Linked DNA regions of Actinoplanes teichomyceticus ATCC 31121. The protein of the gene in region 1 interacts with the protein of each later gene in a pairwise test. Links are inferred from orthologs where the notes say so. Each region holds a gene or a part of one and is shown in the gene's direction. Other genes may lie near its edges.

Evidence for each region.
Region 2: the proteins of thrS (region 1) and rplA interact in binary tests that used the Escherichia coli proteins (3 or more experiments, as listed by UniProt). The link is inferred for Actinoplanes teichomyceticus ATCC 31121 from one-to-one orthologs.

What each region holds. Positions count from the first base shown.
Region 1 is NZ_CP023865.1:6,167,670-6,175,523, reverse strand. What follows is about bases 1,914-4,899. They hold thrS (threonine--tRNA ligase), read left to right. Parts: upstream 1,914-2,400; coding sequence 2,401-4,398; downstream 4,399-4,899. Other genes in these bases: ACTEI_RS27040 (GGDEF domain-containing protein), read left to right, coding at 4,478-4,899; ACTEI_RS27050 (ADP-ribosylglycohydrolase family protein), read left to right, coding at 1,914-2,283. Outside these bases: ACTEI_RS27060 (HAMP domain-containing sensor histidine kinase), read right to left, coding at 1-544; ACTEI_RS27055 (response regulator transcription factor), read right to left, coding at 547-1,236; more of ACTEI_RS27050, read left to right, coding at 1,333-1,913; more of ACTEI_RS27040, read left to right, coding at 4,900-6,556; ACTEI_RS27035 (HIT family protein), read left to right, coding at 6,620-7,096; ACTEI_RS27030 (elongation factor G-like protein EF-G2), read right to left, coding at 7,190-7,854. UniProt on the Escherichia coli protein: Catalyzes the attachment of threonine to tRNA(Thr) in a two-step reaction: L-threonine is first activated by ATP to form Thr-AMP and then transferred to the acceptor end of tRNA(Thr). The rate-limiting step is amino acid activation in the presence of tRNA.
Region 2 is NZ_CP023865.1:626,402-631,586, forward strand. Bases 1-2,866 are described here. They hold rplA (50S ribosomal protein L1), read left to right. Parts: upstream 1-1,006; coding sequence 1,007-1,726; downstream 1,727-2,866. Other genes in these bases: secE (preprotein translocase subunit SecE), read left to right, coding at 1-167; nusG (transcription termination/antitermination protein NusG), read left to right, coding at 213-929; ACTEI_RS38865 (ATP-binding cassette domain-containing protein), read left to right, coding at 1,796-2,773; ACTEI_RS02910 (hypothetical protein), read left to right, coding at 2,770-2,866. Also shown: more of ACTEI_RS02910, read left to right, coding at 2,867-3,468; rplJ (50S ribosomal protein L10), read left to right, coding at 4,224-4,772; rplL (50S ribosomal protein L7/L12), read left to right, coding at 4,831-5,185. UniProt on the Escherichia coli protein: One of the primary rRNA binding proteins, it binds very close to the 3'-end of the 23S rRNA. Forms part of the L1 stalk. It is often not seen in high-resolution crystal structures, but can be seen in cryo_EM and 3D reconstruction models.

The sequences.
Region 1 (7,854 bases):
GGTCGCCGTCACCGACCGCGAGGGCCGCCGCGACCAGATTGTTGGCCGAGTCCACGGTGTGCCGGGCGAGCCGGTCCACCACGATCACCGAGCCGCCGACGAGCACGATGGCCGCGCCGATCAGCAGCCACCAGTCCCGGGCGGTGTCCGCGCCGAGCGCGGCGTCCGGCACGAACGCCTCGATCACGTACGTCCGGCCGGACGCGCCGACCGGCTGCAGCCGGACCACGCCGCCGGGCACGTCCACGATGCTCGCCTCGGCCTTCGTGGCGGCCAGGTCGATCTGCGCGGGGCTGACCCGGGCGCCGTCACCGGGCGCCAGACCGGCGGTGTGCACCACCGGGCCACCGGCCGAGGCGACCGCCGCGGCCACGCCCCTCTGTCCGGCGCCGGCCACCAGCGCGCCGGTCACCGTGGCGGTCCGGCGCGCGGCGTCGGCCAGGGCCCGGTCCCGGTGGTCCGAGCGCAGCCCCCAGCCCAGCAGGAGCAGGAAGGGCAGCGCGGCGGCAGCGGTGGTGGCGGCGGTGGTGTACGCCAGCCGCAACCTCAGTCCGGTGCCACCAACCGGAAGCCGACCCCCCGCACGGTGCGCAGGAAGCGGGGCTTCGCCGCGGACTCGCCCAGTTTCCGGCGCAGCCAGTACAAATGCACGTCGATGGTCTGGTCCTCGCCGACCGACGGCTGTCGCCATACCTCCTCCAACAGCTCACGACGGGAAACCACTCGGCCCGGACGGGCGGCGAGGTACGCCAGCAGGTCGAACTCCTTGCGGGTCAGCGCCAGCGGCTGGTCGCCCAGGGTGGCGCTGCGCTCGCCCACGTCCACCCGCAGCTCGCCCACCTCGTGCACGGCCGGCTGGGCGGCCCGGCTGGCCCGGCCCACCCGGCGCAGCACGGTGGCGATCCGGGCGTCCAGGTGGGCGCCGGTGAACGGCTTGACCATGTAGTCGTCGGCGCCGGCGCGCAGCAGGCGCACGACGGTCTGCTCGTCGTCCCGGGCGGTGGCGATGATGATCGGCACGTCGGTGATGCCGCGCAGCATCCGCAGCGCGTCCGAGCCGTCCAGGTCGGGCAGTCCGAGATCGAGCACGACCAGGTCGGGAGTCTCCGCGGCGACCCGCCGCAGCGCCTCCAGCGCGGTGCCGACGGCGTGCACGGCGTGCCCCCGGTCGGCGAGCGAACGGAGCATGGCGCCACGCACGACATGGTCGTCCTCGACGAGCAACACCGTGGCCATGCGAAGACCGTACCGGCCCCGGCGGGCAGAACCTAAAGGGTGATGGAGCGAGATGCTTTGATGACAATCAGTGATGGAATACGATCCGAAGCACCGATGTCCTTCACCCTCTTTCCCCGTACGCGGCTCGCGTTGGCGCTGGAGAGCCTGGCCGGCCTCAGCGTCGGTGACGCGCTCGGAGCCCGCTACCTGGTGCCCGGCAACCGCCCGTCCGACCTGCTGGACGCCCGGGTGCCGGACCCGCCCTGGCCGTGGACCGACGACACCGAGCAGGCCTGCTGCCTGGTCGCCACGCTGCGCGACGGCGACTTCGACCGGGACGCGTTCGCCGAGACGCTCGGCCGCCGCTTCGACCCCGCCCGGGGGTACGGCCGGGGCGCGGTGGTGATGCTCCGCGAGATCCGGGCCGGGCTGCCGTGGCCGATCGCCGCCGCCGCATCCTTCGACGGGCAGGGCTCGTGCGGCAACGGGGCGGCCATGCGGGCCGCGCCGCTGGGCGCCTGGCACGCCGATTCGCTCGCCCGCGCGGCGGTCCAGGCGGCGCGGGCCGCGGAGGTGACCCACGCGCACCCGGAGGGCATCGCCGGCGCGGTCGCGGTGACCGTGGCCGCGGCGGTCGCGACCGCCGCCCGCCTGGACGGGCACCGGCCGGGCCCGGGGCAGCTGCTGCGCGCGGCCGCGGCGCACACCGCGCCGAGCGTGGTCCGCGACGCCCTGGGCGAGGCGGCCGGTCTGGGCCGGCTGACCGGCGCGGCCGAGGCGGCGCACCGGCTGGGCAACGGGAGCCGGGCGACCGCCCAGGACACCGTGCCGTTCGCGCTCTGGGCCGCCGACCGGCACCTGGACGACTATCCGGCGGCGGTGGCGGCGTGCGTGGTGGCCGGCGGGGACGTGGACACCACGGCGGCGATCACCGGGGGCGTCGTGGCGGCGTACACCGGAATCGGCGGGATCCCCGGTGACTGGCTCACGCACCGTGAGCCGCTGCCCTCCTGGCTGACCGCCGCGGTCGGTCCCGAGGACGCCGGAGGCGGCCGGGGACACTGAGCCGGACCGGGACCGCGAGGCGAGGTCGCGCGCCGCGCGAAACCGCCCCGAACCCGGCGGATAGCATCGGTGACGGCCCGGAGGAGCCGGGCCGTCACCTTCTGAATGGAGATCACCGTGTCTGCACCCCGTACACCCGCCGTGGCCGACCCACTAGTCGTCCCGGCCGGGACTACGGCGGCCGACGCGGTGGCCGCCGCCGGGCTCCCGGCGCACGGGCCGAAGGCGGTCGTCGTGGTCCGCGAGGCCGACGGCCGGCTGCGTGACCTGCACTGGGCTCCGGCCGCCGACACCGAGGTCACCCCGGTCACGATCGACTCCCCGGACGGGCTGAACGTGCTGCGCCACTCCACCGCGCACGTGCTGGCCCAGGCCGTGCAGGACGTCTTCCCGGAGGCCAAGCTGGGCATCGGCCCGCCGATCCGGGACGGTTTCTACTACGACTTCGACGTCGAGAAGCCGTTCCAGCCGGAGGACCTGACGAAGCTCGAGAAGCGGATGCAGGAGATCGTCAAGGCCGGGCAGACCTTCCGCCGCCGGGAGTACGCCTCGCTCGACGAGGCCAAGGCGGAGCTGGCGAACGAGCCGTACAAGCTGGAGCTCGTCGACATCAAGGGGGACGTGGACGAGGAGGCCGCCGCGGTCGGCGCCGGCGAGCTGACCCACTACGACAACCTGAACGCCGACGGCGAGCGGGTCTGGGGCGACCTGTGCCGCGGTCCGCACCTGCCGTCGACCCGGCTCATCCCGGCGTTCAAGCTGATGCGCTCGGCCGCCGCCTACTGGCGCGGTTCGGAGAAGAACCCGCAGCTGCAGCGGGTCTACGGGACGGCGTGGCCGTCGCGGGACGAGCTCAAGGCGTACCTGACCCGGCTGGCCGAGGCCGAGCGCCGCGACCACCGCAAGCTGGGCACCGAACTGGACCTGTTCTCCTTCCCGGACGAGATCGGCTCCGGTCTCGTGGTCTTCCACCCGAAGGGTGGGGTGATCAAGCGGGAGATGGAGGACTACGTCCGGGCCCGCCACATCGAGGAGGGCTTCCAGTACGTCGGCAGCCCGCACATCACCAAGGAAGGGCTGTTCCACACGTCGGGACACCTGCCCTACTACAAGGACACCATGTTCCCCCCGATGGAGCTGGAGGGGGCGAACTACTACCTCAAGGCGATGAACTGCCCGATGCACAACCTGATCTTCAGGTCGCGCGGGCGGTCCTACCGCGAGCTGCCGATGCGGCTGTTCGAGTTCGGCACGGTGTACCGCTACGAGAAGTCCGGCGTGGTGCACGGCCTGACCCGGGTGCGCGGCCTGACCCAGGACGACTCGCACTCCTACGTCACCGCCGAGCAGGCCCCGGCCGAGATCAAGCACCTGCTGAACTTCGTCCGCTCGCTGCTCGACGACTTCGGCCTGGACGACTACTACCTGGAGTTGTCGACCAGGGACCCGCAGAGCGACAAGTTCATCGGCACCGACGAGCAGTGGGAGACCGCCACCAGGGTCCTCTCCGAGGTGGCGCAGGAGTCGGGGCTGGAGCTGGTCCTCGACCCGGGCGGCGCGGCGTTCTACGGCCCGAAGATCAGCGTCCAGGCCCGGGACGCGATCGGCCGGACCTGGCAGATGTCCACCATCCAGTACGACTTCAACATGCCGTCCCGGTTCGGCCTGGAGTACCAGGCGGCGGACGGGTCCCGGCAGGAGCCCGTGATGATCCACTCGGCGAAGTTCGGCTCGATCGAGCGGTTCTTCGGCGTGCTGGTCGAGCACTACGCGGGCGCGTTCCCGGCCTGGCTGGCCCCGGTGCAGGTGGTGGGCATCCCGATCCGGGACGACCACGCCGGGTACCTGGAGGAGTTCGTCGCCCGGCTGCGCAGGGAGGGCATCCGCGCCGAGGTGGACCACTCCACCGACCGGATGCAGAAGAAGATCCGTACCGCGCAGCAGCAGAAGATCCCGTTCATGGCGATCGCCGGTGACGACGACGTGAACGGCGGCACCGTGTCGTTCCGGTACCGGGACGGCTCGCAGCGCAACGGCGTCTCGCTGGACGAGGCGGTGGCGCACGTGGTCGAGGTGGTCCGCTCCCGGGTCAACACCGGGCCGTCGGCCGCCTGAAGCCTCAACTCCGGCTCCCGCCGGCCGACATGACGGCGGACGAGCCTCCGCACGACGCGGCGGCGGGAGCGGAGTACCCATGCAGTTCCGGACGGCCGGACGCGGGCTGACCGCCGGCGGGGCGGCGCGCCCGCACGGCGGCGGGCGCTGGACGTGGATACCGCGCGCCGGCTACGCGGTGGCCGCCCTCTGGTTCGTGCTGCACCTGACCGGCGTCGGCGGGTGGGGTTTCCAGCTCACCGGCTACCGGCTCTACGCCCCGGTGCTCGCCGCGATCCCGGCCTGGCTGTGCTGGCGGGCCGCCCGCCGGACCCACCTGACCGGCGCCCGCCGGTACGCCGTGCTGACCGCGCTGGCCTGGACCGTGACCGCGGCCACCGGCGGGTGGGCGCTGGCCTGGATGCTGGTGACCGGCAGCCTGGCGTACCCGTCGCCGAGTCCGGCGGTGCCGCTCGGCGACCTGACCGCGATGCTGCTGGTGCTGGCCGGGCTGCTGACCGTGCCGATCCGCACGCGCTGGTCGGCGAGCAGCGCGCGGCTGGCGATGGACGTGGCCATCGTGCAGGTCGCCGGGATGCTCTTCGCCTGGTACTTCCTGATCCACCCGCGGATGCTCGGGCACGGCGGATTCGTCCCGGCGTTGGTGCTGATCAAGACCTGCGGGTTGCTGGTCGTGCTGTTCGCGATCGCCCGCCTGGTGCTGGGCGGCCCGGTCGAGGTGAGCCGGCGGTCGCTGCTGTGGTCCGGCCTGGCCGCCTGCTGCAGCGTGGTCGTCTCGATCTGCCAGCGGCTGCTCGGCGAGGGCTCCCAGCACTGGACGCTGGCGGTGTGGGCGCTGTTCACCGCGCTGATCATCGCGGCCGGGGCGGCGCAGATGCGCGCGGTGGCCGGCGCCGAGGTCGCCGAGCAGGCGGTGGCGCAGCGGCCGTCCAGCCTGGTGCCGTACCTGGCGATCGCCGCGGCCTGCGCGCTGCTGATCGGCGCCCTGCTGGGCGGGCTGTCGGCGCGCTCCTGGCCGGTGGTCGGCGGCTCGATCCTGCTCACCGGGCTGGTCGTGGTACGCCAGGTGATCGGCCTGCGGGACAACAACCGCCTGCTGGTCCGGGTGGACGCCAGTGTGCGCGCGCTGCGCCAGGCGGTGGCCCGCGAGCAGATCCTCAACGACCTGGGCACCAGCCTGCTCACCACCAACGACCCGGCGCAGGTGCAGCGGCTGGCGGCGGCCGCGGCGGCCGCCCTGGTCGCACCGTGCCCGGGCGCCCGGACGGTGGTCGTCAGCGTCACCCCGGAGGATCCGGACAACTGGACCGTGCTGCACGCGGCCGGCAACGGCGCGGAGACGGTGGCCGGCTTCCGGCTGCCCGGCGAGGCGGTACCGGCCCCGCTGCTGACCCGGCTGTCGAACGGCGAAGTGATCTCCGGGACCACGCTGGCCACGCTCGGGGTGACCGGCCTGGACGCCGTCGGCGAGCGGCCGATCATGCTGCTGCCGCTGCTCAACGGCGCCCGCTTCTTCGGCATCCTGCTGGTGGGCGCGGAGCGGGAGCTGCCCGCGGACGTCGTCAAGGCGCTGCAGACGCTGCGCACCCAGGTGTCGCTGGCGCTCGACAGCGTGGCGCTGACCGCCGAGCTGACCCGGCGGGCGATGCACGACATGCTGACCGGGCTGGGCAACCGGGCGCTGCTCTGGGACCGGCTGACCGCGTCGCTGGCCCGGGCCCGGCGCGCCGACCGGCGGATCGGGGTGCTGCTGCTGGACCTGAACGGGTTCAAGCCGGTGAACGACACGTACGGGCACGACACCGGGGACGAGGTGCTGCGGATCGTGGCGGACCGGCTGCGGACCTGCGTGCGTACCGAGGACACCGTGGCGCGGCTGGGCGGCGACGAGTTCGTCATCCTGGCCGAGGACCTCACCGAGGTGGCCGGGGCACTGGTGATCGCCGACCGGGTGGTGCGGGCGCTGAACGAGCCGATGGTGGTGGACGGGCACGCGCTGCGCACCCCGGCGAGCATCGGGATCGCGCTGTCGCGGCCCGGCCAGGGCGCCGACGACGTGCTGCGCGACGCCGACGCGGCGATGTACGTGGCCAAGCGGGGCGGCACCGGCCGCTACCACGTGCACGTGGACTCCGACGCGGAGACCACCACCGCATAGGATGCGGAGGTGGATGCTACGGGTGAGCCGGACGGCCTGGAACGGCTCTGGACTCCGCACCGGATGACCTACATCACCGGCGAGGAGGCGCCCGAGGGTGGCTACGAGAAGCCGTCCGGATGCCCGTTCTGCCTGGCCCCGGGCGTGCCGGAGCCGGAGAGCCTGGTGGTGGCGCGGGGCCGGCTGGTCTACGCGGTGCTGAACCTCTACCCGTACAACCCGGGTCACCTGATGGTGTGCCCGTACCGGCACGTCGCGGACTACACCGACCTGACCGAACAGGAGACCGCCGAGGTGGCCGCCTTCACCCGGACGGCGATGCGGGTGATCCGCGCGGTGAGCCGGCCGCACGGCTTCAACCTGGGGATGAACCAGGGCTCGGTGGCCGGCGCCGGGATCGCCGCCCACCTGCACCAGCACGTGGTGCCGCGGTGGGGTGGCGACGCGAACTTCATGCCGGTGATCGGCCGCACCAAGGTGTTGCCGCAGCTGCTCGGCGACACCCGGGCCATGCTGGCGAAGGCGTGGCCGTCGGCGTAGTCGCCACGCCGGGCGGCCTCGCGACGTACGGACGCCGGTCGCGGCCGTACGTCGCGAAGCACCTCGCCGTGCGCGAGGCGGCCACCGCCGTCGCTATCGGACCGCGTGCTCCTTCTTCACCGCCTCGGCCAGGTGTGCCGGCATCGGCTCGTGCCGCAGGTACGTCCGGGTGAACGTGCCCGCTCCGGACGACAAGGCGCGCAGCTCGACCGCGTACCGGACCAGCTCGACCGCGGGCACCTCGGCCCGCACCAGGCTGTGCCCGCCCTCGCCCTCGGTGTCCGTGCCCAGCGGCCGGCCCCGCCGGCCGGACAGGTCGCTCATCACCGCGCCGACGTAGGAGTCCGGCACCCGCACCACGACCTCGTCCACCGGCTCCAGCAGCGTCATCTGCCCGGCGGCGGCCGCCTCGCGCAGCGCCAGCGCCCCGGCGGTCTGGAACGCCGCGTCCGAGGAGTCCACGCTGTGCGCCTTGCCGTCGACCAGCGTGACCCGCAGGTCCACCACCGGGTAACCGGCCACGATGCCCTTCTCCAGCTGGGCCCGCACGCCCTTCTCCACCGACGGGATGTAGTTGTGCGGCACGGCCCCGCCGACCACCCGGTCGACGAACTCGAACCCGGCGCCGCGCGGCAGCGGCTCGACCTCGATGTCGCAGATCGCGTACTGGCCGTGGCCGCCGGACTGCTTGACGTGCCGCCCATGCCCCTTGGCCGGGCCGCCGAAGGTCTCCCGCAGCGCCACCTTCACCGGTTCGG
Region 2 (5,185 bases), 5.5 Mb from region 1 along the record:
GCGAGGTCATCAGCGAGCTCCGCAAGGTCATCTGGCCGACGCGCAAGGAGCTGCTGACCTACACCGCGGTCGTGATCGCGTTCGTCACGGTGATGACGGCGATCGTGGCGGTGCTGGACTACGGGTTCGGTAAGGGCATCCTCTGGGCGCTCGGCGGCAAGTCGTAGCCCTGGCGAACCTGTACCGAGTGACTTATCTGGAAGTGAGCGAGCGTGCCTGAGTACGACGACGAGACCGCGCAGTTTGCTGACGAGCAGTCGTCGCCGGACACCGACGAGTCGGTCGAGACGGCCGACGAGACGCCGGTGGCGGTCCAGGCGCCCGAGGTCGACGAGGACTACGACCCCGTCAAGGAGCTGCGGCAGAAGCTGCGGTATGCGCCTGGTGACTGGTACGTGGTGCACTCCTACGCCGGTTACGAGAACAAGGTCAAGACCAACCTCGAGACCCGGATCACCAGCCTCGACATGGAGGACTTCATCTTCCAGGTCGAGGTGCCGACCCGCGAAGAGGTCGAGGTCAAGAACGGCAAGCGCAACCAGGTGCAGGCCAAGGTCTTCCCCGGCTACATCCTGGTCCGGATGGACCTGACCCCCGAGTCGTACTCCTGCGTGCGCAACACGCCGGGCGTGACCGGGTTCGTCGGCGCCACCGACCGGGTCGACCGGCCGGCCCCGCTCTCCCTCGACGAGGTGCTGAAGTGGCTGGCCCCGGCCGTCCAGGCGGAGGAGAAGAAGGCGAAGCCCGAGGTCAAGGTCCTGGACTTCGAGGTGGGCGACTCGGTCACGGTGACCGACGGCGCGTTCGCCTCGCTGCCGGCGTCGATCAGCGAGATCAACGCCGACCAGCAGAAGCTGAAGGTCCTGGTGTCGATCTTCGGCCGGGAGACGCCGGTCGAGCTGAACTTCAACCAGGTCACCAAGATCTGATCGCCGGAACACCGGCGATGTCAGTGGGAGGGGCCGCCACCGCGCGGCTCCGCCATCAACCACAGGAGCACTGAGAAATGGCACAGCGCAGCAAGGTGTACCGCGCGGCGGTCGAGAAGATCGACGGCAGCAAGCTCTACGAGCCGCGGGAAGCGGTCGCTCTCGCCAAGGAGACCAGCTCGGCCAAGTTCGACGCCACCGTCGAGGTCGCGATGCGCCTCGGTGTCGACCCGCGTAAGGCCGACCAGATGGTCCGCGGCACGGTCAACCTGCCGCACGGCACCGGTAAGACCGCCCGCGTCATCGTCTTCGCCCAGGGCGCGAAGGCCGAGGAGGCCCTCGCGGCCGGCGCCGACGAGGTCGGCACTGACGAGCTCGTCGCCCGGATCCAGGGTGGCTGGCTGGAGTTCGACGCCGCGATCGCGACGCCGGACCAGATGGCGAAGATCGGCCGGATCGCCCGGATCCTCGGCCCGCGTGGCCTGATGCCGAACCCGAAGACCGGCACCGTCACCATGGACGTGACCAAGGCCGTCAACGAGATCAAGGGCGGCAAGATCACCTTCCGGGTGGACAAGCACTCGAACCTGCACCTGATCATCGGCAAGGCGTCCTTCTCGCCGGAGCAGCTGGTGGACAACTACGCCGCCGTGCTCGACGAGGTGCTGCGGGCCAAGCCGTCCGCCGCCAAGGGCAAGTACCTGAAGAAGGTCACCGTCAGCACCACCACCGGCCCGGGCATCCCGGTCGACCCGAGCGCGCAGAAGAACCTGCGCGGCGAGGCCGCCAGCGCCTGACAGCCGGCAGGAACCGATGAAGCCCCCGGGGGATCTCCCCGGGGGCTTTCTCGTGCCAAGCTAGCGGCCATGCTCTTCGACGGCGTCTGGTTCCGGTACGCCCGGCACGCCCCGTGGGCACTGCGCGAAGCGGTGGCGACGGTCGATCCCGGGGACACCGTGGTGGTGCTCGGCCCCAACGGGGCCGGCAAGTCCACGCTGCTGCAACTGGCCGCGGGCGTGCTGCGCCCGGTCCGCGGCGCGGTCCGGAACCGGCCACCGGTGGTCGGCTGGGTGCCCGAGCGTTTCCCGGCCGACCAGCCGTTCACCGCGGCCGGGTACCTGCGCGCCATGGCCGCGCTGCGCCGCGCCCCGGCGTCCGCCGTGGACCACTGGATCGACCGCCTGGGCTTGGGCGCGCACGCCGGCACCCCCCTCGGGGCGCTCTCCAAGGGCACCGCGCAGAAGGTCGGCCTGGCGCAGGCCCTGCTGGCGCCGCCCGGGCTGCTGGTTCTCGACGAGCCGTGGGAGGGGCTGGACGCCCACGCCCGCACCCTGGTCCCGCAGATCGTCGCCGAGGTGACCGCGGCGGGCGGCGCCGTCCTGGTCAGCGACCACCGCGGCGAGATCACCGGACTCCCGGCCGCCGTCCACTGGTCGGTCACCTCCGGCGCCCTGAAGATCCGGCCCACCCGGCCGGCCGTCCCGCGGCAGCCGGGCGCCCCGGCACCATCCGTCCCGCGGCAGCCGGGCGCCGCGGCCGAGCCGGGCGCCGCGGCCGAGCCGGGCGCCGCGGGCCAGGCGGGTGCCGCGGCCGAGCCGGGCGCCGCGGCCGAGCCGGGCGCCGCGGGCCAGGCGGGTGCCGCGGACCAGCCGGGCGAGCCGGCGCGGCCCGGCCCGGACGAGGTGGTGGTCGAGATCGCGGTGCCACGCGCGGAGGCCGGTGAGGCGGTGGTCCGGCTCCGCGACAGCGGTCACCGTGTCCTGCGGGTCCGGCAGGCGCCGACCCCGGACGTACGCCAGGAGCCCACCGGCGCTCCGGGCGCGACTGAGGGGGAGAGCCGGTGACCGCGCTGGTGCGGATGCGTCTCGCCGGGTTCTGGCGCGGCGGCCGGGTGCTGGCCCCGCTGATCACCGTGCTGGTCGTGCTCGCCGTGCTCTACGGCGGGGAAGCCGCGCCGGCCGCGGCCGCCTACGGCTACTCGGCGGCGGCCCTGTTCCCGGTGCTGGCCTGGCTGGCCAAGGTGCTGCTGGACACCGAGCCGGACGGGCAGCGCCGGCTCGCCCGGCTCGCGGTCGGCCCGGTGCGCGAGGGGGCGGCGGGCCTGCTCGCGGCCCTGGTCGCGGGTGGGGTGGTCTGCGCCGGCGCGATGCTGGCCCCGTGGCTGTTGCACGGCATCCGGGGCCCGTTGCCCGGTTCGGCGGAGTCGTCGTTGCCGGCCGGTGTCCTGCTCGGGGTGCTGGCGCACCTGTTGTCGCTGCTCGCCGCGGTGGCGCTCGGCGCGCTGGCCGGCCGGGCGGTCACCCGGCGGGTGCTGCCCGGAGTCACGGTCCTGGTCACCGGCTCGCTGTTGGTGATCGTGCTCGGGCTGACCGGCTCGATCGTCCCGTGGCTGGCGCCGCCGGTGATGGCCGTCGCCCGGGCGCTGAGCGACGGGAGCACCCCGCCGGTCGGCGATCTGTGGCGGCTGACCGCCTGGAGTCTCGCGTGGTGCGCGGTCGCTCTGGCCGGCTACGCGCGGCTGCGCCGTTCCCGTTCCTGACCCCGGCTCGCGGCCGCCCTCGCCTGCCGGCTCGGGCCGGGCCGGACGGCGCTCTCCGGCCGGGCGGGCCGGTGCCACCGATGCTTCGCCGGGCCGGGAGGGCCGGCGCTCTCCGGCCGGGCCGGACGGCGCCACCGAGCCTCCGCGGTCCCACGTTCCCGGCCGTCCCCAAGGCCACGGTCCCGGCGCTCCGGGGGATCCCGGCGGTCCGGGCGGTCCAGGGTCCCGGCGCTCCTGGGTTCCGGCGGTCCGGGGGGTCCGGGGGTCCGGGGCCGGGGGTCCCGGCGGTCCCGGCGCGCGGCCGGGTCCGGGGTCGCCGGCACGCCGCGCGGGACAGCCACGGGGCGTGGCGGAGAAGCCTACGGGCGGGACTCGCCGGTCGTACCGGAAAGCGGACCGCCGGGAGCCGGAGCGGCCTCGGGCGTCACAGCGGGCCCGGGGTGGCGGCCGGCGGGGTCGGCAGCAGGCGAGGGATGAGCGGGGTGGGCGACCGCGATTTGGCTTTCGCGGTGGGGCCGCGTAGTCTCGATTCTCGAAGTTCCACCCATAGACCGCTGGTCGCCGCTGTGGGCGTCGTCAGACGCACGCCGCGGCCGAAGGTCCCGCAACGAGCGGGCGACCTGCGCAGGGAGAACGGTTCGTGATGTGAGGCGTGCGTCCGCGCGTGCCTGAGTCCGCCCCGTGCCCTGCGCCGGGGCGTTTTGCTTGTTCGGACCCTCTCGACCAGTGGCAACGAGCACTGAGAGAGGAGGGACATGGCGGACAAGCCGGTCCGGGCTGACAAGGCCTCGGCCGTCGCCGAGCTGACGGAGAGCTTCCGTGACTCGACGGCCACCGTGTTGACCGAATACCGCGGCCTCACCGTCAAGCAGCTCACCGAGCTGCGGCGGGCGCTCGGCCAGCAGGCCAAGTACTCCGTCGCCAAGAACACGCTCGCGAAGCGTGCCGCGGGCGACGCGGGTATCGAGGGTCTCGACACGCTGTTCACCGGTCCTACCGCGCTCGCCTTCGTGAGCGGTGACGTGGTCGAGGCGGCCAAGGGCCTTCGTGCCTTCGCCAAGGCCAACCCCGCTCTCGTCATCAAGGGCGGTGTCTTCGAGGGCAAGGCGCTCACGGCGGACGAGGTCAACAAGCTTGCCGACCTCGAGTCCCGTGAGGTGCTGCTGGCCAAGCTGGCCGGCGCCATGAAGGGCAACCTCACCAAGGCGGCCGGGCTGTTCCAGGCCCCGCTGTCGCAGGTCGCTCGCCTCGGGGCGGCCCTGCAGGAGAAGCGCGAGAAGGAAGGTTCCGCCGAGGCCGCCTGAGCGCGCCACGCGGAATCCACGCACGTTTTACATCAGTTGCTAGGAAAGGTTGCCTGACATGGCGAAGCTCAGCACCGAAGAGCTGCTCGACGCGTTCAAGGAGATGACGCTGATCGAGCTCTCCGAGTTCGTGAAGCAGTTCGAGACCACCTTCGAGGTCACCGCCGCGGCTCCGGTCGCGATCGCGGCCGGCCCGGCCGCCGGTGGCGCCGCGCCCGAGGCCGAGGCGGAGAAGGACTCGTTCGACGTCGTTCTGGAGAGCGACGGCGGCAAGAAGATCCAGGTCATCAAGGTCGTGCGTGAGCTGACCGGCCTGGGCCTGAAGGAGGCCAAGGACACCGTCGAGGGCGCGCCGAAGGCGATCCTCGAGGGCGTCAACAAGGAGAAGGCCGAGGCCGCCAAGGCCAAGCTCG